DNA from 3 places in the Planctopirus sp. SH287 genome. Region 2 is predicted to be linked to each of the others. Evidence: riboswitches for the same ligand, from Rfam matches in the RefSeq annotation. Region 2 holds a riboswitch; each other region holds the start of a gene.
What was found. A riboswitch is a leader RNA that binds a small molecule or an ion and turns the genes downstream of it on or off. The one in region 2 is predicted to bind cobalamin.

Region 1 (8,239 bases), 2.4 Mb from region 2:
AGATGCTCTGTTGCTCATGACTGCTTTTTTTCCCGTCTGCGCGGAATGGATTCTGCCTGATGACGCTGACATTACGACAACAATTCGGGCTGCTGGTGGCTGTTGGCCTGGTCTTTTTTGCCGGTCTGGGCAGCCCCTGGCTATTTGATGAAGATGAACCCAAGAATGCCGAGTGCGGCCGCGAAATGTTTGTTCGCGGCGACTGGCTCGTACCGACATTCAACGAAGAGTTGCGAACCGACAAACCGATCCTGATCTATTGGTTGATGCTGACCTCGTTTCACTTGTTTGGCGTGTCGGAACTGACGGCCCGACTGCACTCTTCGATTCTTTCTCTGGGAAGTGTCCTGCTGGTCTGGCAGATGGGTCGATCGCTGTTTCGTGCGGAGACCGGACTGCTGGCGGGATTGATTCTTGGCACCAGCCTGATGTTTGCCGCAGTGGGACGATCCGTCACGCCTGATGCCACGCTGATTTTCTGCATTCTGCTATCGATGACTGCCTATGTCACGACGGTGGCTCGTCGACATGGCGGGCGTTTCGGCCTGCCCGATATGGAGGGAACCACCGTTGCCGAACGGCTTTGGAGTGAATATGTCCCTCAGACCCGTCTGGGGTTTGCTGCGATCTATGGTGCGATGGGCCTGGCTGTTCTGGCCAAAGGGCCGATTGGTTTTCTGTTGCCAACCGCCATCTGGGGTCAGTTCCTGCTGCTCCAGCGGCATCGTGATCGAACCGAGCGGGGAAATAGCGTGGTGAATCCGGCTCAGCACTGGCTGAGTCGCTATTTTCTGACACTTTGGGATATCTATCATCCTCAAGCGTTCTGGGCCGCATTGAGAGAAATGCGATTTCCGATGGGGATCCTGATCGTCGCCCTCGTTGCGCTGCCTTGGTATGTGACGGTGGGAGTGGCGACGAACGGCGCGTGGCTTGCCGGATTCCTGGGTGGCCACAATGTCGACCGTTTCATGCGACCGATGGAGAATCACTCGGGGCCATTCATCTATTACATTCCTGTGATTGCATTGGGGTTCTTTCCTTGGTCAGTCTTTTTGCCGGCCGGGATTGCTCAGGTGATGCGAAGCCTGAGGCCTGGTGTGACGGATCGACCCGCCGCGACGTTTCTGGCGACCTGGGCCTGTGTCTGGATCGGTTTCTTCTCGCTGGCGAGTACGAAGCTGCCTAACTATGTCCTGCCCAGTTATCCGGCGTTGGCATTGCTGGTTGCCAGCTACTTAAGTCAGTGGATGGCCGAGGCACCGAACCTGCGGTCACTGGGCTTTCGCCATGCCTGCCGTATGCTGGCAATTGTCGGTGCGATTGCGATTCCGGGGTTCCTCTATGCCACCAGCATCTATTTACCGGATGAAACCTGGCTGGGTGGGTTGGGGCTGATTCCATTGATTGGCGGGATTCTGGCATTCAGTGCTGCCCAGAATGCCAAGCGGCGGCGTGCAGTTATGGTCTGTTGTGCTGCCGCGTTATTACTTTCGCTAGGGATGATGGGCGTTGCGGCTCCCCGGATCAGTCGCTATCAGGATTCGCCTTATCTGGCAAAGCTGATTCGATTGCAGGCCGGCGACCGCCCCGTACGGATTGCCACTCACAGTTATTCTGCACCAAACCTGGTTTTTTATGCGAAGCAACGCATTGAAGGTCTCAGGACGCCAGAGGATGTGACTCAATTCTTTCAGAAGTCACCCGAGGCGTATCTCATTACGCGGGCTGATCGGTTAGAAAGCATGATCGAGGCGCTGCCGCAGGACGTGACCATTCTTCACCGCTTTCCACGATTTTTGAGAAAGCACGATCTCATTGTGCTGGGGCATCAGTCACAAGCGGCATCCATGACGGCGGCTGCTGAGAATTTCGACAAGATCCGCTGGAAGTAAATGACGTTGATCTTGCCCCATCAGGCCAGCAAAACAGCCCTGCCGATCTCATTGGCACGATCAGCAGGGGTGTGAGAAGGTCTCGGTGCATTCCTCTTGGAGAAAGCTGGATCTCCCTTGGAGAAGGCTGTGTCGCAAGGTCACGACTTGTGCCCACTGGTTTTTAACAGAGGGCTGTGATAGAAAGCGGATGGATCATCAGAAGAATTTCGCACGCATTTTTCGTGCTGAGTTCGTTTGAAATTCGGTTGGTACAACTGAACTCAACGCATCAGATTCACAACGGCGGGTTGTAATTGTATTGACGGGAGGTTTCCGGCAACGGAATTCTCGGCATGTCCGCTTGGGCGAATGTGACCAGCTCCCCGGAACCGACCTGCTTTCCTGATGCTTGTGGAAATTTGAAGAGACGAAAGGCTTGTCATATGTCGTTCTACATCGGTGAAGCACTGGCTGGTGAAGGAAATGAAATTGCCCACATCGATCTGATGATCGGTGAGAAGTCAGGCCCAGTAGGGATTGCCTTTGCCAATGCGCTGGCTGACCAGAAGGCTGGCCATAGCAATCTGCTGGCCGTGCTTACACCGAACCTGGCCGTTAAACCTGCGACGGTGATGATCACCAAGGTCACGATCAAAGGTGCCCGTCAAGCGGTGCAGATGTTCGGCCCAGCCCAGTATGCTGTGGCCAAGGCTGTGGCAGACTCCGTTGCTGAAGGCGTGATTCCCAAGGATCAGGCTGAGAAGCTGGTCATTGTTTGTGGCGTGTTTATTCACTGGGAAGCTGCTGACGACAAGAAGATCGTCGAGTACAACTACGAAGCGACAAAGCTTGCTATTGCCCGCGCCATGAAGAATGAACCCAGCGCGGATGAAATGATTGCCAAGAAGGATACCGCCAAGCACCCGTTCTCAGGTGTCTAATCGAATCTCTGATATCTCAACGAAACTCTGGCATCTCAATGAAACAGCGGTGGCCTGTCAGCTTTGGTGAAAAGGCTGCCGCTTTTGATTCCAGCGTCTGAGGACGAGTTCAAGCCACCCGGCGGGACACACAACCCGTCGGGATGCGGTGCTCGCGCTCTTATGGTTGGAACTGAATAAAGCCCTCGGCCTGGATCGAATGATCTGTTCGAGGGCCATTTCGTAGAACCCGATTGTTGATCCGAAGTTCGCTACGGAAGCTCAGCGAGGGGATTTCCCCATAATAGGCCGTGCGGTAGGCTGAGCGGCTTTTGGGGAGCCATGGTTCAGCAGCCGCGCCTTCCGGTGGGGTATGGCTGAAGTAAGACCTTTTGAAGATCCAGTCTTCGGCCATTACGGTTTGGCTTTGTATCAGGCAAAAGGCTACCAGAGCGATGAGGCCCAAAATTTTGCTTTGCGGGGAGAAGATTCCTCCCCGATCCTTTTTCAGTCTGCCTGCTGAAATCGAGTGAGCGCTCTTTTTCCTGGTAAGAAAAATCGGCGTGTGCGATTGACTGAGAGAGGGATGTTTCGTGGACATGACGTTGACTCCTTACAACAGTCGTTGCCGTTAATTCCTCAAATGAGGTGTTTTTGCAACTGAGTCCGCCTCGTGTGGCGGTCATTCTCCTAATGGCAAGTTGCATGCCGTCTTCATTGCGTTGCTAAAAGCCCCTTGAGTTGCGGTTGCGGTGAGAGCAGAACTGACTTATACCGTAAGCTGGATAGTTTTTATGGTGGGCCACATCAGCGAGTTTTTTTGAACGATACCGGAAGCTGTGGGAACCTCTTTTCCCAAGGGCCAGGAGACATGAACGAGTGACGACAACTCCCCAGGTTCGTGTTTTTTCAACGACCACCCATGATGGTTCTGGCAACAACGAGAGCCAGAAATCTGCCTTCTCCGCTGAGACTCAAACATTGAATTCGAGCGTGGAAAAAAGCACCACCAGTTCGCCGCTTGCGGCTTCCAAGCCAGCAGAGACCACCAAACTGAAATCGACCGGGCAAGGTCTATTTACCGTCTGGCACGGCCTGACATTCGGTCAGTTGTTGCGACTGATGTGGATGCGTCCGCGAATGCACTATTCGCGCACATTAAGAATTCTGTCTTTGTTTGTGATTTGTCCATTTAACTCCTTTTATGCCTTCTGGTCTGGTCTGATCTTTGGTGGCAAAGTTCGACAGACAGAGATCGCCCACCCTCCGGTGTTTATTCTGGGCCATTGGCGTAGTGGAACCACGCTGCTTCACAACCTGATGACCATGGATTCGCAGTTCACTTATCCGAATCTGTATCAGGTGATGTATCCTCAGCATTTCCTCCTGACGGAACGATTGATTTCCGGCTTGATGGAACCCTTTCTTCCAAAGACCCGTCCCATGGACAATATGCCTGCGGGGTGGAAGCTTCCACAAGAAGATGAAGTCGCTCTCCTGCTGGAAACATTGGATTCGCCATATCTCATGGTCGCGTTTCCCAATGAACGGGAGTATTACGGCGAAACCTTCGATATTCGCGACATGTCGCCGCCGAAACAGGCCCGGTGGAAAAAAGTCCTGGTCAACTTCATGAAGAAACTGACCGTTCGCTCAAACAAACCGATCGTGATGAAGTCTCCGACGCACACGTTCCGTATCGCGACTCTTCTCGAGTTATTCCCTAACGCGAAGTTTGTTTACATCCATCGTGATCCTTACGCGGTCTATTCGTCAAGCCTCCATCTCCGGCGAACGATGTTTATGGAGAATTCATTCCTTGCTCCCAGCGATAAGTCTTTATATGAGGACACGCTGGAAACTTTGGGTGTCTGCTTCAAAACTTACGAAGAAACGCGAAGTCTGATCCCTGCTGGTCAACTCTGCGAAATTCGTTACACCGACTTGGAACAAAATCCGGTCGAGCAAATGAAACGGGTCTATGACGAACTGGGCTTTGAGGGTTGGGATCGCATGCAGCCGGTTTTTGAACACGAAGCCATCGCGATGTCTGAGTATAAGAAGAACAAATTTACTCTCGATGAAGCGACCCGGAAAACGATCTATGACCGGGTGAAATTCTTCTTTGACAAGTATGGCTACGATCCCCAATTGCCATCTGCCTCAGCGAACAGATAAAAGACAATCTGTTTTTGAGGGCCCGGTTGCTAGTGAACAGGCGGGTTGCGCAAAGCCTTAACCCGCCCTACATAAATTCGCTGCTGAATCATAAGGCAAGCTGCCAAGACCGATCAGAATTCTCCGACAACCTCTCCGCCCTGATAGGAGAGAATCGCGGCGTAGAGTTTGTGGTCAATGTTTTCTGAAACAAAACGAGAGCTGCCATCCAGAAAGAGGAAGTGGACACCGCCTTCATGGTGAGAATGGAATTCCTGTTCACCGATGTCACAGGCTGCGATTCCAGTGGGAAGATTTCTTAGTTGGACCGCATTGGTTTGAACCTCACACCCCTGCCAGGCACGTCCTGCCTGGATATCAATAAATCCCCGGCGTGCATTTAGCGGCACCGATTGGGCATGCATGTTCTTGACGCCAGCCCACAGGCCAAACCAGGCGCGAGGAGCTTCACCAATCCAGATCGTATTGGTTGTCCCGTCAGTGATGTGTTTCATCCCCAGGCATTTGCTATTGCCGATGACGGCGGGCCCACGGGGTGGGTTATTGCTACAAGGACGATTAGTAGATCCTACGGGAGAAGGGTCGCACCGGAGTCCTTCATCCCCATAGTTTGCTCCGTAATCATTCCGACCATAGAGGACTGTCGCAGGGGTCGCGGCAGTGGGGGAAATCCCTTCCGGCTTTGGCAAATAGGAATCCGGATTGGAGGGGCAAACAAAAAACGGAAGGTTCTTTTGCGCAATGGGCATGTTCGTGGGAGAGGTATACCACTCGTCCTTATTAAAAGCTGTGTACATGCCTGCTTGATCAAGGAACGGAAGGAGTGCAGCTCCCCAACTCAATTTGCCACCGATCGCAATGGTCGTAGCTATAGGGGCTGAGCCCAGTCCCGGTCCTCCTTTGGGGAACACCTGATAGACGTCATGATAATTGTGGGTGGCCAGCCCGATCTGTTTGAGATTGTTTTTACACTGTGTGCGGCGGGCGGCTTCGCGGGCTTGTTGAACGGCGGGGAGGAGCAGGCCGATCAGAATGGCGATGATCGTGATAACGACCAGCAATTCAATGAGCGTGAAGCCATTGCGAGAAGTTCGCTGCGAAGTCTGAAGCGGGCAAAGGCGGGGTGTGATCAAAGGCATTGGGCGGGCTTTCTGGGCTGGCCCATGGCGACGGCCGCGCGGAAAGACATCGGCACCAACACCGGACGCCGAAACATGCCTCACCGAGATGCTTTAAGGCCGAAGCATCATGGGATGGTCATGTCGGGCCGTATTCTGACTCACAGATCAACAGTCTCCAGACGCCTTCCCACGATCCTTTCCCGCATCCCTTAAAGGCTGCAAGAAACTTTCACAGTGGCTGAACACCTTCGACTCATGTTTGAGCGAACGTGCTCTGTCCGAAGACCTCCCTGTTCACAGCGGCGGTCCCGTGCCGGAATTTCACCAGCTTCCTGTTGCAGTCGCTCCTTTGAGAAAGCAACCACAACGCCCGACAGACTAAGCGGAAGTCTAATCGTCAGTCTTCAGGTCGTCCAAGTGAACAGAGAAATCACATTGAAATTTGGGAAGCAGAAATCGCTGTCAATAGGCAATGATCATGCCAACAGACATGCTCCAAGAGCCTTAGAAAGGTGCATGCACTCACGGAAAGGGGGGGGATCCACCAATGGAAACATCCAGGGAATCTCATATCATTATATAGCCCATCTCATGGCGGGATTGGCAAATCAAGTTTTCCTAATTTTCTCCGCCACGTTTAAAGGAATTGAACAATGCCATCTCCAGCGCCTCGGCAACCAAACATGTGTCGCCCAGGGTTTACACTGATCGAGCTTCTGGTGGTGATTGCGATCATTGCCATTCTGATTGCGTTGCTACTTCCTGCTGTTCAACAGGCCCGAGAAGCTGCCCGTCGGACACAATGCCGGAACAACCTCAAGCAGATTGGCTTGGCGATGCATAACTATCTCGATACTCATCGGGTGTTCCCGCCAGCTTATGTTGATCTTCGTGGAAACACTGGTTCACAAGCGACACTGGCCGACACTCATGGCCATTGGGCATGGTCAGTGTTTCTGTTGCCATTCGTCGATCAAACGCCTCTCTACTCACGCTTGAATCCCGGGCCGCAGTCGGCCACGCAAGCCATGACTAATCAACTGGCAAACATGCAGACCAGCTTGCCGGCATTTCGATGTCCATCAGACACAGGGCCGACCTTGTATAATCCGACAGATTCGGCGGGATATTGTATTACTGACACAGGCGGTACCGAGCGAGGTCTTCCATTGTCCAACTATCTGGTTTCAGGAAACACCAAGCAGGTGCGTCAAAACCGTGCGGTGAATCCACAGGATGGAACGACAGGAGCGACGGGCATGTTTTTTAGAGACAGTCGTATCTCAATGTCAGACCTGACAGATGGTTCCAGCAACACCATTCTGGCTGGCGAGAAAGCGCACATTCGGAATGGATTTATCCAAAGGGCTGGTACGCTTTATGCCGTTCGGGATCGTGATATGCTGGGGCCTGAGCATCAGGTTCACGCGTCATCCACCCGCTATTATGATCGCGGGCTTCACACTATTTCTGCCAGTTGTCATTGGGGTATTAATGCCGTACTGACAACCAGCAACAACAATGATCGCATGCCGTCATATAGCAGCTTACATACCGGAGGTGCTCATTTTGTAATGGCAGATGGGGCAGTCAAGTTTATCAGTGAAAACATCAATAACGATCAGTCAAACGGCACAGATAGCACTCTGGAACGATTAGTCTCCATCTCAGATGGCGGCGTGATTGGTGAATACTAATCGTGATTTCCGGGGAATGTGGAGGCAGGAGATAGCGTGAACACGCCCTCGGCTACACGCGTTGCCATCTACACTCAACATCCTCGTCAGCACCAGCATGTTGGTTTTTCTTTTCAGAAACCCCTGTTCGCTGTGCTCGCTTCCCGACCAGACCTGCACGCCAACAACACGCAGGTCTGTTCGGGATTTATTATCCACCAAGTGACAAGGGCTGTAATTATGAAACAAGCATCAATCGTCCGTCAATTGTCAGCAACATGGTTGAGTTGGGGCTGCCTTTCCACAGTATTCCTAGTGATCACAGGCTGTGGTGGCGGTAGTAATTCTCCTCCGTTAGGTACCGTCTCAGGGACAGTCACTATAGACGGCAATCCACTCGAAGGCGCTGAGGTCATCTTTCAACCTGCTGACGGCCGAGCATCCTCAGGAATAACAAACTCTCGAGG
Region 2 (8,239 bases):
CCAGCCATGATGTCGAGCTGGAAAATGGCACAAGCGCATGGCGTCCCTTTGGGATATCCTGAAAATCACTTCTAAAAATCGGGATCCTCTAAACAGGAGGCCGAAGTTCCAGAAGCTGCGTTGCTGGATAGGCTCCTGATGGAAGCTCCCCGAGATTTGACGCGATGCTTGTACCTTGCATCTTCCCCATGAGTCCAGATCAGTTGGGCACCCTGGCCATGGCTGGCAAATAGATCAGCAAATGGGAACTTCGTGCATTGTTATATGCTCAAAAGCAGGGTTAAACAGGTTGCAAAGTCCGACAACGGAGGACGTTGCGGCCATCAACCCCAAGACAAAGCCGTGACACGGCACTTAGGCCGCTTGCCGGTTCGTGCTTCTTTGAGCTACGACCTTCTGCCAACTGTCACTCACAGAAGGCTGCCTGCTCGCATCGACCCCAAGGTGATCCCGTAAATGGGTTGGCCCGACAAGGGAGTCGGCCACTTGATCAACGGTTGCCGACAACCATCGTCGCAAGGCAAGATTGATTGTGGGCGTCTCATGCCGCCATGCGGCTTCGTAATCCCAGACTTCACACGACTTGGCGATCCCTAATTGCTCAAGCTGCCAGGCATTGACCTGCTGTTCCCATTGGTTCGGCAAGGGAACAACCGTGACAGGCAGCCCTAACAGAAAAGCTTCCACGGGCGTTGTAAAGCCGGCGCTGGTCATCACGGCTCTGGCTCTTTGCAGATCCCGCAGCATTTGCTGACGGCTGGGTGATCGAAAGACAACCCATGGTTGCTCTATCCATTCTGAAGCAGGAAAACCATAGGCAACGACACGTACCCGGGAGGCTGCCGCCCATTCCACCAAGGGAGCTACCGCAGCAAAGTGAGCATATACCAGAAGGTGCCCCGCCTCGCTCCGTCCTGCACTTGATGACGTCGCCAACGACGACAAGTCAGGTCGGATCACAGGAGGGATGCAGCGGTAATTTGTTGGAGCGTAGTGATAGCCATAAAAACGATCCGCCCCAAGTGTGAATAACCGCATGGCGGCTCGGGCCAGACGCGCTTCCCGGGCAATGTGACCGGGAATCTCCAGATCGCGATCCAGCAAAGCCACCTGCCGACTGACAGCCAACACTTCACAACGTGGTGCCAATAACGGGCTGGCAGTGAGGGGTTCAAAATCACTGATGATCAGTTCGGGTTCAAACTCCTGCACAATCCGACGGACAGACATCAGGCTGGCCATTGTCCGGGGTGACTGCACCAGCCAGTCGCGGGCTGTGCGGGAAAAGTCGGTTTTCCCTCGGGTCACCGCATAAGGCATTCCTGCAAAATGACGATGCCATTTGAACTGATAGGGGGCGGGCAGAGGAGGGCCGGAAGAGACCAGACGGACTTCATGACCACGTTCTTCCAACGCGGGAATCAGACTGGCAGCCTTTGAAAGATGCCCCTGTCCTTGCGAATTGGCTCCGTAGAGAATCCGCATGATCGAATGACTCCCTGAAGACACAAGATCCCGGAATCTCGCCTGATTGCCCTGCGGCAAAAACATCAGCAACAATCAAGGCAACTCTCGCTGACAGCTCTCAACCCGTTCTCAACGAATAGAGACTAACGTCATGATATAGGCCATCGACTCAATACCATCAGTGGCTTGAATCGACCTGTTTCAATTGTTGTGATGCGATGCGCCAATATCGGCAATAATCGCCACTCAAGTAGAAGTGTGCTCTCCTGAGTTCACGTAACAGAGGCTTATTCAGTTTGCTCGTAGATACGCGACGCCAGCATGCCCAAACGAGAAAACGTCAGGGTGCAGGATCTCAGCCAGAATCTCGGCTGACTCCACCAGTCGCGGCCCAGGACGATTAAAATACTGATTTCCATCGACAATATAGACTTCGCCAGTCTGCACGGCCCGGAGTTCTTTCCAGCGAGGATGCTCAGCCAGGCAGGGCCATTCCTGCTGAATTCGCGGGATATCAAAACCACAGGGCATGACCAGCACAACATCAGGTTCCGACGCAACCAGTTCGTCCCATGTCATCCAGGGGGAATGCTCACCAGCCACGCCGAACAAATTGTCGCCGCCGGCCATCCTCACCAGTTCTGGCACCCAATTGCCGGCCGCCATGATCGGTTCCATCCATTCGATACAAGCCACACGTGGCTTTCGTTCCAGCGCAGTGGCTTGTCGCTCGATTTCTGCCAGACGCTGCTGTGAGCGAGTAATCAGATCGCGGCCTCGTTCTTCGACACCAGCCGCAATGGCCACACGCTCGATGTCACTCCAGACATCTTTCAGCCAGTTCGGCTCACAAGCCACAATCCGTGGCTGGCTCAACACGACAGCACACATCGCGGCTTCCACATCCTTCAGACTCACGGCACAAACTTCGCATTGAGTCTGCGTGATAATCAACGTGGGGGCCAATTCATTCAACAGGTCTACATCAACGTTATAAACGGATGTAGCACTCCGCAGCACCTCTTTGACTCGTTCATCGATTTCCAGACTTGAACCATGCACATCGAGTTTAGCTGACGAACACATGGGGAGGGGAAGAATACGAGGTGGATAGTCACATTCGTGGGATCGCCCCACCAGTTCATCCGTCAGGCCCAAGCCATCAACAATTTCCGTGGCACTGGCAATCAGTGAGACAATCCGCTCGGGCCGACGCATACTCTCTCCCAGCTATCAAATGCAACAGGCTTCAGCGAAGCACCAATTGGCGATAAACCCCTTCGTCACGAATTCCGCTGGCTTCCCATCGAATCCGTTTGCGAAACAGAGGGCCATCTACAACAAAGCTGTGAAATTCGCCATTCTCACCCGCGAGATCGATCCCTTCGGGAAGATCGCGGATAAAGTCATCGTCCAGAAATCGCCCAAGGAAACGATCATCTAACAGACTCGCCATAACGCTACACACGATAGCCGTGTATTTTCGTTCTCTCAACTGGCGAAGCACTGCATCGCTGGAAACCTGCCAAACGGGAAAGAGTGGAGTCACATCCCAGGATTGATAGAGTTGCTCGCGGTATTGACGAATATCATCGAGAAATAAATCGCCGAACGCACATGTAGCGATCTGCTCTCTTTTAAGCGAACCCCAGACCTTGCCAAGGATCTCTTCATACATCGTATTCGGGCAGTCTTTCGGCAAAGGAACAGCAAGCAGCGGCAATCGAAGTGCCTCTGCCTGCTGCTCAATCAGCGAAAGCGGAATGCCATGAATGGCCGAGCGACGGGTGGCATCGCAGTAAGTCGTCAATAATCCACGAACATCATATATAGCGGGTTGCTGTAACAGCGCTTCCAGCGCCAGCAGACTGTCTTTCCCACCACTCCAGGAAACAACCAACGGAATAGCATGCTCTGGAGATGGAGTACCACTTGCCATTCCGTTGATTTCACCCCTAAGTCACAAAACCGATGAGTTTGAAAGCTCTATTGCCCGAGGAAAATTAGCCCGGTTTTACTTAATGGAGAGATTCTTCGTCGCGTACAATCACCATGGGAATCCGGTGGATCGGACAATTTCTTGTAGCCGGGTTGGACTGCATGTTATCGAGGTTGGGCACCAATCGCCATTTATCACATTTGCTGCAATATGCCCCGGGAAACAAGGTTTTTTCTCCACTTACTGGGTGCTTTTCAATTCTTTCCTGTGAGCGTATGGGAAAGACTTCTCCCGAGCGAGTATCAATAAAATGCACTAGTGGCACTTCATCGTCACGCACTGGTGTAATCTGTCCTCTTCCTCCCAGGATCGGCCACCAGACCAACATGACCAGAACGAGCACTCCTCCAAAAAACCAATAGCGTGAATTCGACAATGATCACCATCCTCTCACAGAATAGACTCAGATAAACCGTGTCAAATGATCCTGCTTAATTAAAGAATCATTCCCGGTCGTAGAGTTCATCTTGCAGAAGAGAGTTTCCAAGATTGCCGTTACTGATATAGCCCAACCGATGCTCTTCCATTTTTCCCAGTTGAACCGGTGTGAAGCCTGTCGGTGCCAGAAAATGGCGGGGGCGAGATTCGACATGCCCATCCATAAAGGCCACATTCGCGTTGTCATGGTGCCGAAAATGGACATTGGGAAAATTGTTGCTGGGAGGTTCCAGTTGAAACACTTCCCCAAAATTGGCGCTGAAATTGACCTGTGCACTATCAGCAAAGGCCACCGTCTGTGTCAGTTGAGTAATGTCTTTGAGTTGATAGGCAACAGGTCGACTGCCAAGCGCTGCTGACCATGTCGGTGGCGCATAATCATAATTCGTCCCTGGAGATATCACGCCATTGATTGCATAGCCGGACGCTGGTTGCCCAAATCGAATGACCTCCATTTGAGCAGGCCCAAAGTCAGGGCACTGATAGCTGGCACGATTCGATTCCATATAGGGCGCTAACGGCCCCCGTTTGAAATCCAGCTGCCTTGACTGATCAGGTTCGTCCTCGTTGACATTCCCGAACCAGTAAAGAATATTTCCTCTCACGCTCGAGGAAAAGCCCCCCAGGACATAAGCCTGTTGATTGACATCATCAATCTTATAGGGCACCAGATACCCGCGATGTGTCTCGGCATAGTTATGCGTCGCGAGAATCAGTTGTTTCAGATTATTCCGACACTGCGTTGTGCGGGCCGCCGCTCGTGCCTGTTGCACAGCAGGCAACAGCAACCCAATTAACACCGCAATGATGGCAATCACGACGAGCAGTTCAATTAGCGTAAAGCCGCGACGTGAAGTGCGTACCGATAGAGCACCATTGGCACCACACGGGAGCCATGTTGAAACAAACATTTCCAGCAACCTCGACCACGAAGGAGTGCCGACGCTACGAATTTGACGAGTGATCTCTGGCTATTTATCGATCCGAATTGCGGCACCTCAATTTCAGGAGGCAGCACAAAATCACATCAGACAGACAAAGCTTAAAGAACACTCACCTCAGCGCACGTCGGCCAACAAACACGTTGAATGGGCAGGTCTTCTGACTCCCGGATCATCCTACTGGCCGCACCTTCCCGCGCGATTCCGCGCAGTGGCATCTTGCGACGTTCGTCCCCGGATACAGCGGCGGGTCCGCGACGGGTTCACACCGTCTTCCCTATTCTTCAAATGAGCAACACGCCCACTCGACACCCATACGTCCCTCCGAGGTTACCACAGATAAAACGGTTTGCAAATGGACTGGATTTTCTACCCACAGAGACATCTGATCGACCGTGAATGACTGTCACGCTGAATAACTGCCAGAACGTCAATCAATCCCTGTGAGTCGCGGCTGCCCGCAAAAGCCGGTCGTTCAAGGCCAGCCCTAACCCCTGCTCAGGAAATCGGAGAGCGACAATCCTCGGGACACCCGCACGATCCAGTTGATGCAGGGCTTCAAAAAATTGGCTGGCCGCTTCCTTCAGATTTCCTTTGGGCGAGAGAACGACCATAGGGCCAACATGTCCTGCGGGAACCTCGCTGAATGTCAACACTCCATCCGTAGGCAAAAGTTGCCCCCAATGATCAATCACAACCACAGGGGTTACCGGCGCATAATGTTGCGGCAATAGCCCCGGTGCAGACTGCCCCGGTGCAGACTGGCCGATAGCAGACTGTTCTTTGCTGGCCGATGCCGGGCGTTTTAATGGCCCGATCATTCGCTCAATCCGCTCAATCGGCAGCCCGCCGGGTCTGAGAAGGTAAACACCATCGGACAGAAAACCGACAATGGTAGATTCCACGCCAACTTCACAGGCGCCACCATCCAGAACAAATGGGATTCGCCCCTCTAATTGCTCGACAACATGGGCAGCGGTGGTTGGACTCAGTCTACCAAAAAGATTGGCACTGGGAGCCGCCAACGGTGCCCCCACCCGTTCAATCACTTGTCGCATCAATGGATGCCCCGGGCATCGAATCGCCACTGTCCCTAACCCTGCGGTGGCCAATTCAGGAACATGCGGCTTCTTCGGCACGACAAGCGTCAATGGCCCTGGCCAGAAGTTATCAACCAACCGACGGGCATCATGAGGAACTTCACTCGCCAGTTGTGAAATCTGCCCCGGCCGGGCGATGTGCAAAATCAACGGATCAAATGTCGGACGATCCTTGGCAGCGAAAATCTTCGCCAGAACATCACTGTCTAACCCCAGACCCGCAAGCCCATACACGGTCTCAGTCGGAACCGCGACCAATTCCCCGGCCTTAAGTGCTTTTACGGCCTCATCGACCTTCTGAATAATCGCTGTTTGCATCCGCCTCGACTCCGGTTTCATAGAATTCCTGTGGGGAATTCCAGCAACCTGACCTGAGTCTGGCAAGCGACACAGAAGATTAATGAGACGAATCATTATCCGCAGCAGCAGTGATCAGAACAGTTTTAACCTAACGAGAACTCTGATTCATCCACTGTTCATTCTGAACCGGATTCAAGCCCGAAGGTGGCGGGATTTTTTCCGTGCGATAGACCGTGTTCTCAGCACTAAACCCACTCTGGGGAGTGTCGCTCGCCTGACTGGAGACTTGCTTGACCTTCGCAGGGCCGGTTGCCCGCTCAGCGAGTACCGTATCGGCACCGTTGATTTGAGCCTTACGATATTGAGCCAACATCGTACTGGCCGCCTGCAGATCGGGATTGAATTGTAAGGCTCGCGCAAAATGAACTTGCGCAGCCTGATCATCACCTTTTTCACGAAGGATGTAGCCGATATTGTAATGAGCCACTGCTGGGCCTTGGGCTTTCGAGAACTCATTAAAACCGGCATCGAGATCGCCACTTTTAGCTAAAGCTGCTGCCAGATGAAAATGGCAGCCCGCATCTTCCGGGGCCGCCATCACAGCAGACCGATATTCAGCAATCGCGCTCTCCCAATCACTACGCGTTTCGTGTAGCTGACCAATAGCGATGTAAACCTGAGGATTTCTTGGCGCCTGTTTAGCGGCTTTGTTAATCAATGTTTCCGCTTCGGATAATCGCCCCCCCATGATCTCCAGACGGGCTAACCCTAACATGGCGTCAATCGATTTAGGGTCTTTATCAATCGCCTCCTGATAGGATTCACGGGCAGCTTTGATATTCCCTGAACTCTCGTTCCATTTCCCATAGGCGACATGAATCTTGACCGGGTCACGCAATTTGACCGGGCCATGATCTGAACTGCTCATCGAGCTTGGCCAGATCGATGTCGCAGCTTGTCCTGGGGTCGTTGTGCATCCTGCGTTTGAGAATACCAACCAGACTAATGCGAGATAGAAAAGTGCCCATGTGGCATTTTGCTGGAAAATGCCCCGAGCATTCCCAACACCCGCAGCTCCTTGAAGAGCGCTGTTCCGAAAGAGAACGGAATAGGAACTATCAGAACAACTCATGCTGGTTTCTCGTCCTTGATGACCGGCAAGTTAGGCAACCGAACCCGCGAAGACATCTCGACAAAGCCCGCCATCAGCCCGTATAGAAAAAACGGGCTGCGGCATCGGCGATCAACTGCTCGCTCAACTGAATGCTTTCATTCCTGAATCGGCAGATTGCAACCGCAATCTCTAGTAAATCTCGCGGGTCGCTCGATCTGGGCAATCTGCCACGGTCGTAATGATTTTGATAAAGATACTCAACAGCCTCATCACGATAAGGAATCTGTCGTTGTTCACATGTCAGTTTGAATATTTCTGTAAATAACGAACGGTTCGGTGCTTCGATTTTAATCTTGTGGCGGATTCGACGCAGAAACGCATCATCGACTAGATCGCCAGGATCAAGGTTCGTTGAGAAAATTGTCAGCTGCTCGAAAGGGACAGCAAATTTTCGACCAGTCGCCAACGTCAGATAGTCCAGCCGCTCTTCCAGCGGCAGAATCCACCGATTCAACAGATCACGTGGACTGACAAGTTGCCGACCAAAGTCATCAATGAGAAACACTCCGCCATTCGCTTTAATATGTAGCGGTGCCGCATAAAACTGAGAAACCCGGCTATATTGAAGCTCCAGCATCTCTAATGTCAGCTCACCACCGGTCACTACAACTGGACGCCGAATTCTTCGCCAGCGAGGATCAGAGGCTCCGTTGCCGACAACTAGCGATCCGCCGCCGTTACCTGCACTGGGAGAAGCAATATTTGCCGAATTGATTGTGGCCTGCTGTTCTGACTCGTCTGTCGCTTTATGCAGAATGGGATCGTAAACCGTAATAATGCTATTTTCGGTCTGGATCGCATAAGGGACGTAGATTTCGCC
Region 3 (8,239 bases), 2.1 Mb from region 2:
ACAATATGGTTAGCCAGATTCACTGACCCTAAATTACAAACCGCTGTTTCGTCGGCTGAGGTATTAAGTAAGATTTCCGTACAGAGATTACTGCTATGAACCACACCGACATGGTCTTGTGGCGAGCGAATATTTGAGGGGTCTTTGAAGGTGATCCAGGGGTGCCCCGTTTCAAACAGCCGGGTCAGCATTTTTCGCCATAATTCAGCCGCTGAGATTCGCCGGAACAGTTCAATCTCACCTTCATCGGCCAATCGCTCGTAATGCTCGTAGCGTTCTTCAAAAGCTCGGCCATAAAGGTCATGCAAGTCAGGGACTTGATCGGGACTGAATAGCGTCCACTGCCCGTTTTGGCGAACTCTTTTCATAAAGAGGTCGGGAATCCAGTTAGCGGTATTCATATCATGAGTGCGTCGCCGGTCGTCTCCAGTGTTCTTTCGCAGATCCAGAAACTCTTCAATATCCAGATGCCAGGTTTCCAGATAACTGCAAATCGCACCTTTTCTCTTGCCGCCTTGATTAACGGCGACAGCTGCATCGTTCACCACCTTGAGAAACGGGATCACCCCCTGGCTTTTGCCATTTGTCCCATGGATGTGGGCGTTGGTCGCACGAATATTTGTCCAATCATTTCCCAGTCCACCCGCCCACTTGGAAAGCATGGCATTGTCAGAAACCACTTTGAAAATGTGGGAAAGATCATCACTGACCGTGCTCAGATAGCAAGAACTGAGCTGAGGATGTGGGGTTCCGGAGTTAAACAGAGTTGGTGTGGCGGATGTGAACCGAAATGTCGACAGTGTATTGTAAAATTCAATCGCGCGGTCTTCTCTCGCCTGCTCCTGCAGCGCGAGACCCATGGAAACACGCATCCAGAAATACTGAGGCGTTTCAATCCGGCGACCATTGACGTGTAGCAGGTATCGATCATAGATTGCCTGGAGTCCCAGGTAGCGAAACTGACTATCTCGCTGAGGCTGCATTGCCGCCGCCAGGCGAGTCAGATCGAACCCTCGAAGCTCAGGCGTCAGGCGACCGGCACGAACGCCATCAATAATATAATGCTCAAACTGATCTTGATGAAGACGGTCGAGAGTCTTTGCATCCGGGGTTTCCCCCAGCGACTCCTGATAGATCACATTTAACATCAATCGTGACGTGAGGATATCAAAAGCGGGGTCGCGCTCAATGCGAGACCGGGCGGCAAGGATTTGGGCACGGTAAATATCATTAATAGAAATTCCATCAAAGACGGAACGCAGCACTTCCTCGGCCAGTTCCTCGATATTAACGGCTTCTTCCAGTCCGCGTGCCGCTTCCGTGAGGCGCTTTCGCATCCGCCACTGATCAAATGGAACTCTCGTCCCATCATTGAGGGTTACATGCACGACTTGTGGTGATGTGTTGACTTCTTCGCCACGAATGGCTCGCATCTTCGCGTGTTCAGCACGATAGATAATATAGCGACGCGCCACGCGGTATTGACCACGGGCCATTAACCCCATTTCGACAAGATCCTGAATTCGTTCAACATCAATGCCACTTGGCTGACTGGCTAAAGGGGCAATATCATCAACCACAGATTGCACGACGCTTGCGACATCTTCAGCGGCATCTGTCTCGAGTGGCTGGCCATCAGCAAGATTTAGCTCTGCCCGAAACGCATTAGATATCGCATTGTGAATGCGGCCAAGTTCAAAGGAAACGCTTCGACCATCACGCTTCCGTACGATCCATTCGTGGGGGGCACGTCGCATAAGAAATGACCTCTTTCTGCATCGTATTGATACAGTCTGGCGAAGTCACCGGTACTTACCCGTAAGTAGGGATCGAGGAACCTGATTGCGTCGCATTGACCGATCGCACACGACACTTGTCGCAAGGACAAGGCATTTTTGTGAATAGAGTGTGTGATCAGTCGCTGGTTGCGCGCGCAGACATTCAGACAATTCATCCTCGACCGCCCTTTCCCGAGAAGGTTCGGTGAACAAGCGACTCAGGCCGATGACAGACAGTCATCGCAATCCTGTGAACTGAGTCACCCAGTTGCTGGCAGGTCTTCGGACTGACGGACATTCAGCATCTCATCGATGCTGTTTTCTACTGGTCAACGCTTCCCAACTCTGTGAAGTCAGTGCCTCTGTTGACGGTCGTTTCCGCTCACCGCTGCCGGGCAGTTCCGGAATTTCACCGGGATTCCCTCTTTTGGAAACCACATCATCTTGTGGTTAACCAGCAACGCGGCTCAACATACCGACATGGGCTGGCTTCGTCAATCAAATGTTGACGACTCAAACCAAGATGATTTGAAGTCGCCAGACATCGCTGAAAAGTCAGACTTACTTGCGCCATTCGCCCAGGCAAACACATCTTCTCAGAATGTTTTTATGGGATTGTCCAGAGGGTTGACTCCCCCGAAAAGTCAATCCACCAGATATGGCCCGGCGTAGACACCACTGGAATAATCGTTGCTGGTTGTCCCGCTCCCGCGACCCAGTTTGAAATTGTGGTAGGGGGCAGGCTGAATTTTCACATAGTTCAAAGTGGATGAAAAATTCACTTCAGTCACGACGGCCCCGACCCAGCCGACAATTACAAAATTAGTCGGTATCTGCAAGAGATCTTTAGCAGTTGTAATGACACCAGGGATTGTCGCATAGAGAAAGAGGATACGTGGCTTTCCAATAGATGCTGTCAACTGCTCTTTTAATTCGATAGGTAAATAGTATTGACCAGGAACAGAAAATGGGGTCTTCAATGTTGACCCTGTACGCCCATTGAGCGCATTGACGCCTGACACATCCTGAAAGTCCAGCCCGGTGATCAGTTGGCGTTCCAGTCTCGCAAGATTCATCACCAGTTTTGAGGAATTGGCCTGTTTACCTAGATCTACAATCACCATGTTTCCCGGTAGATACTTCACGCCGGTAAGCTTGGGGATGATAGGAATGATTGCCAGCGTTTTTTCGAGTTGATGCGGAAGAAACAGTCCTTCCCAGACACCATCCGGCCCACCGGAAATCGCCTCTTCTCCGTGATCATAAGTTTGCCGATCCATGATCATCAGCGGATTGCCAGTCAAGTCAAACGGCACACCGAGTGGGTCAAGGACCTTTTTCCCTAATGCTGTCGTCAGAATGTCGAGTATCGTTATTTTTGATAGAAAATTGCCAATATCATAAGGTACGACCTTATTCGCCAGTGTGTTACCTATCCTCATGGCAGACCAGATGGTGGCATCGACGGCAATGGGCAGAATCTCAGCACCTTCACCGATTTCTTCGGCTGGAAAAAAGGCGGCCGTTGCTTCCCGTTTCAGGTTAGCCACGTTGTAACCCGCCAGTCGAGCAAAGGTCATCGTCAACGGGCTGTTGGATTGGCCATCCCGACGGATTGTCACGCGAACGGCGTTGGATATTCCCGACCCTCCGCCAGCAGGAATGAGCACGCCGGTTTCTGAGTTAAAAGATGTGGCAAAGAACTCGATGTCGCTTGCTTCGACAGCCAGTTTTCGGCCTTGAGCCGCACCAGGATTCAATTCGGTGATCGTCTTTGCGGTGGCTCTGGCCAGGTCATAGTCGGCTTCAAGGGCTGAAGGCACCACCGAATGGACGAGTGAATGAGCTGCGGAAAGGGCCGCCGCATCAGCAGCCTGTTGAAGTTGGGCATTGGTCATTCCAATCATCCCCACATCAACCACCATCGCCACGAAGAGCAGGATTGGTGGCAAGCAGAGGGCTGACTTGAGTGCAATCACGCCACGCCGCGACGACCATTGTAGAGGTATGGCTCGTATTTGACTTTGAGTCGCTGATCGCTGTCGTGATTTTTGCGGTGTCATTATCACATCCTCTTACACCCGCTTCGGGTCAGTGTGCGCGGCATAGCTACGTGATTTGTGCTGAAAATTCCGGGGATTCATGCTGCCGGAACACGACTGTTTAGAGGGAAACCGCATGAGATACGAAGCCATAGAGAGCCATGCTCTCGTTATTCGTGAGTCATTGAACATTGGCTCTTGAGTGTGACCGCTTTGAGAAACTCACCCGGTGAATACTGTATATGCGAAACCGGAATGGCGGCTTTGACCGTCACGATGTCGCCGGGACGAGCGTTCTCGATGAGGTTTTGAGCTTCCTGACGATCCACCAAGACTGAAATCGTGAAGTTATCAACGCCAGGAGCGATGGTTTCTTTAATCTGCTTGCGTGTTTGCTCAACAATTGTCGCGGTGGTGGTGCCTTTGATAATGGCCCGTCGGCAATTATCCCGCGTCGCGGAAGTCAGGAGCTGGCTGACCGAAAGCGCCCGGCTGAACTCAATTGTCCCCAGAATCAACAGGACAAAAATCGGTGCGACAAGCGCCATTTCCACAGCGGCAGCACCTTGACGAAAGCGGTGTGTATGAGGAGCGTGAACTGTTCGGCCGCAAGGAAGAGAATTCAGTCTGTCGAAGTCACGTTGCGTTATCATCATGCTGTCTCTTACGGAAACAAGGGTCGTTCCGAGGAAACATACATTCCACCTATCAGCCAAAGCCGGAATGCCAGCCTTCTCCCTCTATTTTGTCAGCATTGAAGGGTAAAGACGCGTTCGTTGTGTTGTCTTCGCTTAAACAATTTAATGGAGTTGCCTCAGATGATTGAGTGCCAAGCCAGTTTTTAGTCAGCAAGACTCGATGTCGAGGCGACCTCACTCCTGCAAGAAACAGCACTTCAGCAGGTAAAACCCTCGCCGATTAAATGAGAAGACTTCCATGGCCGACCAGAGTGGGCATCGACGTCTTTAATACGAATCACAACTTGAAATGGCGCGTTGGCGATCGCAAAAAATGCTTGCTCAAAGCCGCAAGCATGGTACACAATGCGCCGCACATAACGCGTCGTTGAATCCCGGGATCTGTCTCAGACGGGCTTGTTTCTATTTGCCCAGATCTTGTTCGATTCTGACGGCCTCTTGAAGTTGTGTCGCAACAGATTATGGTGCGGGGGCCGCGAGGGCTTCTTTCAACACCCGGCCATCGGCCTGCGGGAGTTTGATCCCCAGGAGATGGGCAATGGTCGGTGCTACATCTACATTGCGAACCATCCCGGGTGACTTCTCGGTTCCTAATGTGGCGCCTGCCTGAATTCCACGGCCTGCCATCACCAGAATCGCGTTCATTTTGGGGTTGGTGGAAAGGAATCCATGGGTTCCCAGGGTGGTATCGCTGGCCACAATGGATTCTTCACCAGTCGCTAAAGCGCTCATGCCATAGCCATCCTGAGCCACCAGAATCAGGTCGGCCATGGCGGGGTTGTCAGCAGGGTCGGGCAACCCCAGAGCCGCATATTCCGCAGGCTGGACGATTGCGGCAATACCCTCATGATCTTTGAAAAGTTCGATCACTTTTTCCCGATCTTGAGCCTTGGTATCAGGAACGGTCAGGTAGACCATCGCGATACCTCCTTCGGGAATGGCATAGGCACGCGCTGATTCCACACGATTTCCCGCTACCGTCAGCAAGCCCGCTTCTTTGAACTTGACGTTCGGTCGAATGCTCTTGGGAATGCTGATAAAGCCGTGATCCGCAGTGACGATGATGGTGGTGTTCTTGCCATTGGGAGAGTCTTCAATCGCATCGATAATTCGCCCCAGGCAGGTATCGATATAGGCCACCGCCGCATCGCCGCCGGTTGTGCGGGGGCCATATTTATGATGAGTCCCATCCACATTGAGCAGGTGAATCGTCATGAAATCTGGCTGGCGATGTTTAATGACATAGACGGCGGCGGCTGTCCACATATCATCACGGACGGTGCCGCTATATTTATAAAACTGGCTGATCAATTCGTCTGAAAGGATATTGGCGGCTTTCAATTCCTCCATCAGCCGCGGTGTCGTGTAGCTAAAGAACTGAGGAACATCGGGCATGTTGTCATCAACGCTCTCGATGTTCTTTGTACATGGCCAGTTAATTCCGGCCGTCGAAAGCCCGGCCTCTTTTGCAAAGTCGAAGAGAGTGGGAACTGCCACTAAGGCCCGGCCATCCTGTTGAGCATTGGTCTTCGGTGGAAGACCCAAACCGGGGCGTTCCAGAACGCCGTTGAACAGCACGCCATGGGTGGCAGGCGTTAAACCGGTGATGAGAGTGGTATGATTGGGCCAGGTGACAGACGGATTGGAAACGGTCATTCCTTCCGCCGCGACCCCTTTTTCTGCCAATCGACGAAGATTGGGCATAGAAACACCGGGGTCACGCAGGAATGTCGCCGGAACGCCATCGAGCGTAATCAACACAACAGAGGGACGATCAGCAGGTGAAGTGCTGACTTGAGAGATGGCCGCCTTTTCGTCGCCAAGGGCGATGGTCATCAAGCTGGCAATGCTTGCAAAAACGACGAATGTGCTTCGGAGCGAAGCCTTCAAAACGCACGTTGTGTCGACGAGATCCAAGCCAAACATGGGGAAACCTTTTGGAAGAACCATCGGGGATTCAGAGACATCCCCGCCGGAAATGACAGCAGGGCCGTCCCTTGGCAATCGGTAAGAACCCAAGAAGCGTTGCATGGGTAACTTAAAAAGACAACCCACAGCAATGCCACGTTTTTGTCTGGATGTTCGAGGCGTTGTGTTGTCTTTTGTTAATGGACGTCAACACGTGTTCAAACCTGCTTTTAATTCTGACGGAACACGAGTTGTTTCTCTGCTCCTGCCAGGGCAGGGACTGTGTTGAACAAATGCGGGAGGAGGGACTCGAACCCACACGCCTTGCGGCACCAGATCCTAAGTCTGGCGCGTCTGCCAATTTCGCCACTCCCGCGAGTGTTCTTAAGCAGGCATTTGAGTCGTTGCCCGTTGCCTCTGCTCAAGTTTGACGCCGACATAATAGCGTTTGGCAATACTGCTTGTCGAATGAGGGATGAACATGCTCGCCGGCTTCAAAAAAGCCCCCTCGTGCCGTGTCACGGCTTTGTCTTCGGGTTGATGTTGCCGCAGTGTCCTCCGTTGTCGGACTTAACAACAGAAGAAACCCGAATTTTAGACTTTGACAATGCACTCGTTCGTGACATGTCTTCCCGTCGCTCCGTTCTCCACAGGCGTTAATCGAACTTGATCATGCCGACGGGGGAGGTTGGGGAAGACCCGAGAGCCGTATTTGAACTAGACGGCCAGGTGCGAACTTCTTGGGCCGGTATCGTGCGGACGGCTTTCACCGCATGCACATGATTTTTCGTAGGAATACGGTCGGTCAGTTCTGACCAAGGGATCGCCACTTCAAACCGCCAGCACTCCTCATCGCTCACCACCGCGACAAACCATTGGGGATTCCACGACGTCCGTTCCCAACAGGTGTCACGCGTGGCCCCTGATTCTGCGATTTCCAAGTGATAGGCGGTCACATAATCACGATCGATATCCAGAGAAATTCTGACCCGATCCAGCCCCTCTAATGGTGCGTCGTGGCTACGGCCGCCCATTTCTACGGGTGATGCGGCGTGGCCGGGATGCCGCGTACATTTCCCTGCCAGATAGAGATGTTCGGCGTCGTAACTGAACATCACAAAGTCGCCGGGTTCTCCGGTAGTTTCCAGGGTTGATGTGCCGTTGCGTTGCAGCTTGAGATCCTGTGCCGCTTCCCAGCATTCATCAGAGAGCAGGCCATCCAGCAAGGGGCGGCTTTCTGCCCGTCGGCACATGGCGATTGGCCCGGGAGGTGCCCCGGTGGCTGATGTTAACCACAGTTCCATGGCGGCAATCTGTTGAATCAGATCATGGGAAGGCAAGACTTCCTGCTCGGCATTCAACACCTGCTGTTGAATGAGCAACATTCGATAGACCGAATCGGCATCACCAAAGGAACCACGATGGCGCTTGAGGGCTGCGACAGGAAACTGAAACTCAGGCGTGCGATAAAGTCGTGGCTGTTGCATTTCGAGGAGTGAAAGTAACTCAGCGGCCTGTTTGAGACGTCCCTGACTTTGTTCATCCAGATAGTTGCGGCCGCGTGACTGCAACTTGCCAGTGGCTGATGCCTGAATCACTGGAGATTGGCCAATTCCGTTCAAGCCCCCTTGTTCGCGGGTGATTTCTTCGCCATTGGCTCCGACCTGTCGAATCATGGGTTGGATGTTGGCCATCGTGCGAATGGTGGTTGAGCCTTCCAGCCGGCTGCGTTGAAACGACACTTCCTGACTTGTCCAGTTGTGAACCAGCCAGCGCAGGGCGGTGGTTCCTTCGGGTGTCCCTGGGTAGCGCC

Region 1: linked by a shared signal. The riboswitch ahead of SH287x_RS15340 (DUF1559 domain-containing protein) and the one ahead of SH287x_RS06450 (DUF1559 family PulG-like putative transporter) in region 2 are both predicted to bind cobalamin.
Region 3: linked by a shared signal. The riboswitch ahead of SH287x_RS14060 (ribonucleoside-diphosphate reductase subunit alpha) and the one ahead of SH287x_RS06450 (DUF1559 family PulG-like putative transporter) in region 2 are both predicted to bind cobalamin.

What each region holds. Positions count from the first base shown of each region.
Region 1 is NZ_CM151403.1:4,127,296-4,135,534, forward strand. Features, by position in the region: gene SH287x_RS15320 (ArnT family glycosyltransferase) at 60-1,895, shown strand; gene fae (formaldehyde-activating enzyme) at 2,321-2,818, shown strand; gene SH287x_RS15330 (hypothetical protein) at 2,979-3,212, opposite strand; gene SH287x_RS15335 (sulfotransferase family protein) at 3,677-4,975, shown strand; gene SH287x_RS15340 (DUF1559 domain-containing protein) at 5,089-6,114, opposite strand; cobalamin riboswitch at 6,224-6,484, opposite strand; gene SH287x_RS15345 (DUF1559 domain-containing protein) at 6,750-7,793, shown strand; gene SH287x_RS15350 (carboxypeptidase-like regulatory domain-containing protein) at 7,830-8,239, shown strand, end outside.
Region 2 is NZ_CM151403.1:1,686,121-1,694,359, reverse strand. Features, by position in the region: gene SH287x_RS06465 (glycosyltransferase family protein) at 355-1,485, opposite strand; gene SH287x_RS06460 (cobalamin-binding protein) at 1,759-2,685, opposite strand; gene SH287x_RS06455 (Dph6-related ATP pyrophosphatase) at 2,717-3,406, opposite strand; gene SH287x_RS06450 (DUF1559 family PulG-like putative transporter) at 3,910-4,815, opposite strand; cobalamin riboswitch at 4,979-5,176, opposite strand; gene SH287x_RS06445 (L-threonylcarbamoyladenylate synthase) at 5,280-6,263, opposite strand; gene SH287x_RS06440 (tetratricopeptide repeat protein) at 6,394-7,377, opposite strand; gene SH287x_RS06435 (ATPase) at 7,451-8,239, opposite strand, start outside.
Region 3 is NZ_CM151403.1:3,796,011-3,804,249, reverse strand. Features, by position in the region: gene SH287x_RS14060 (ribonucleoside-diphosphate reductase subunit alpha) at 1-1,757, opposite strand, end outside; cobalamin riboswitch at 2,035-2,252, opposite strand; gene SH287x_RS14055 (pilus assembly protein TadG-related protein) at 2,423-3,841, opposite strand; gene SH287x_RS14050 (TadE family protein) at 3,991-4,476, opposite strand; gene SH287x_RS14045 (alkaline phosphatase family protein) at 4,978-6,354, opposite strand; tRNA gene SH287x_RS14040 (tRNA-Leu) at 6,721-6,802, opposite strand; gene SH287x_RS14035 (YCF48-related protein) at 7,083-8,239, opposite strand, start outside.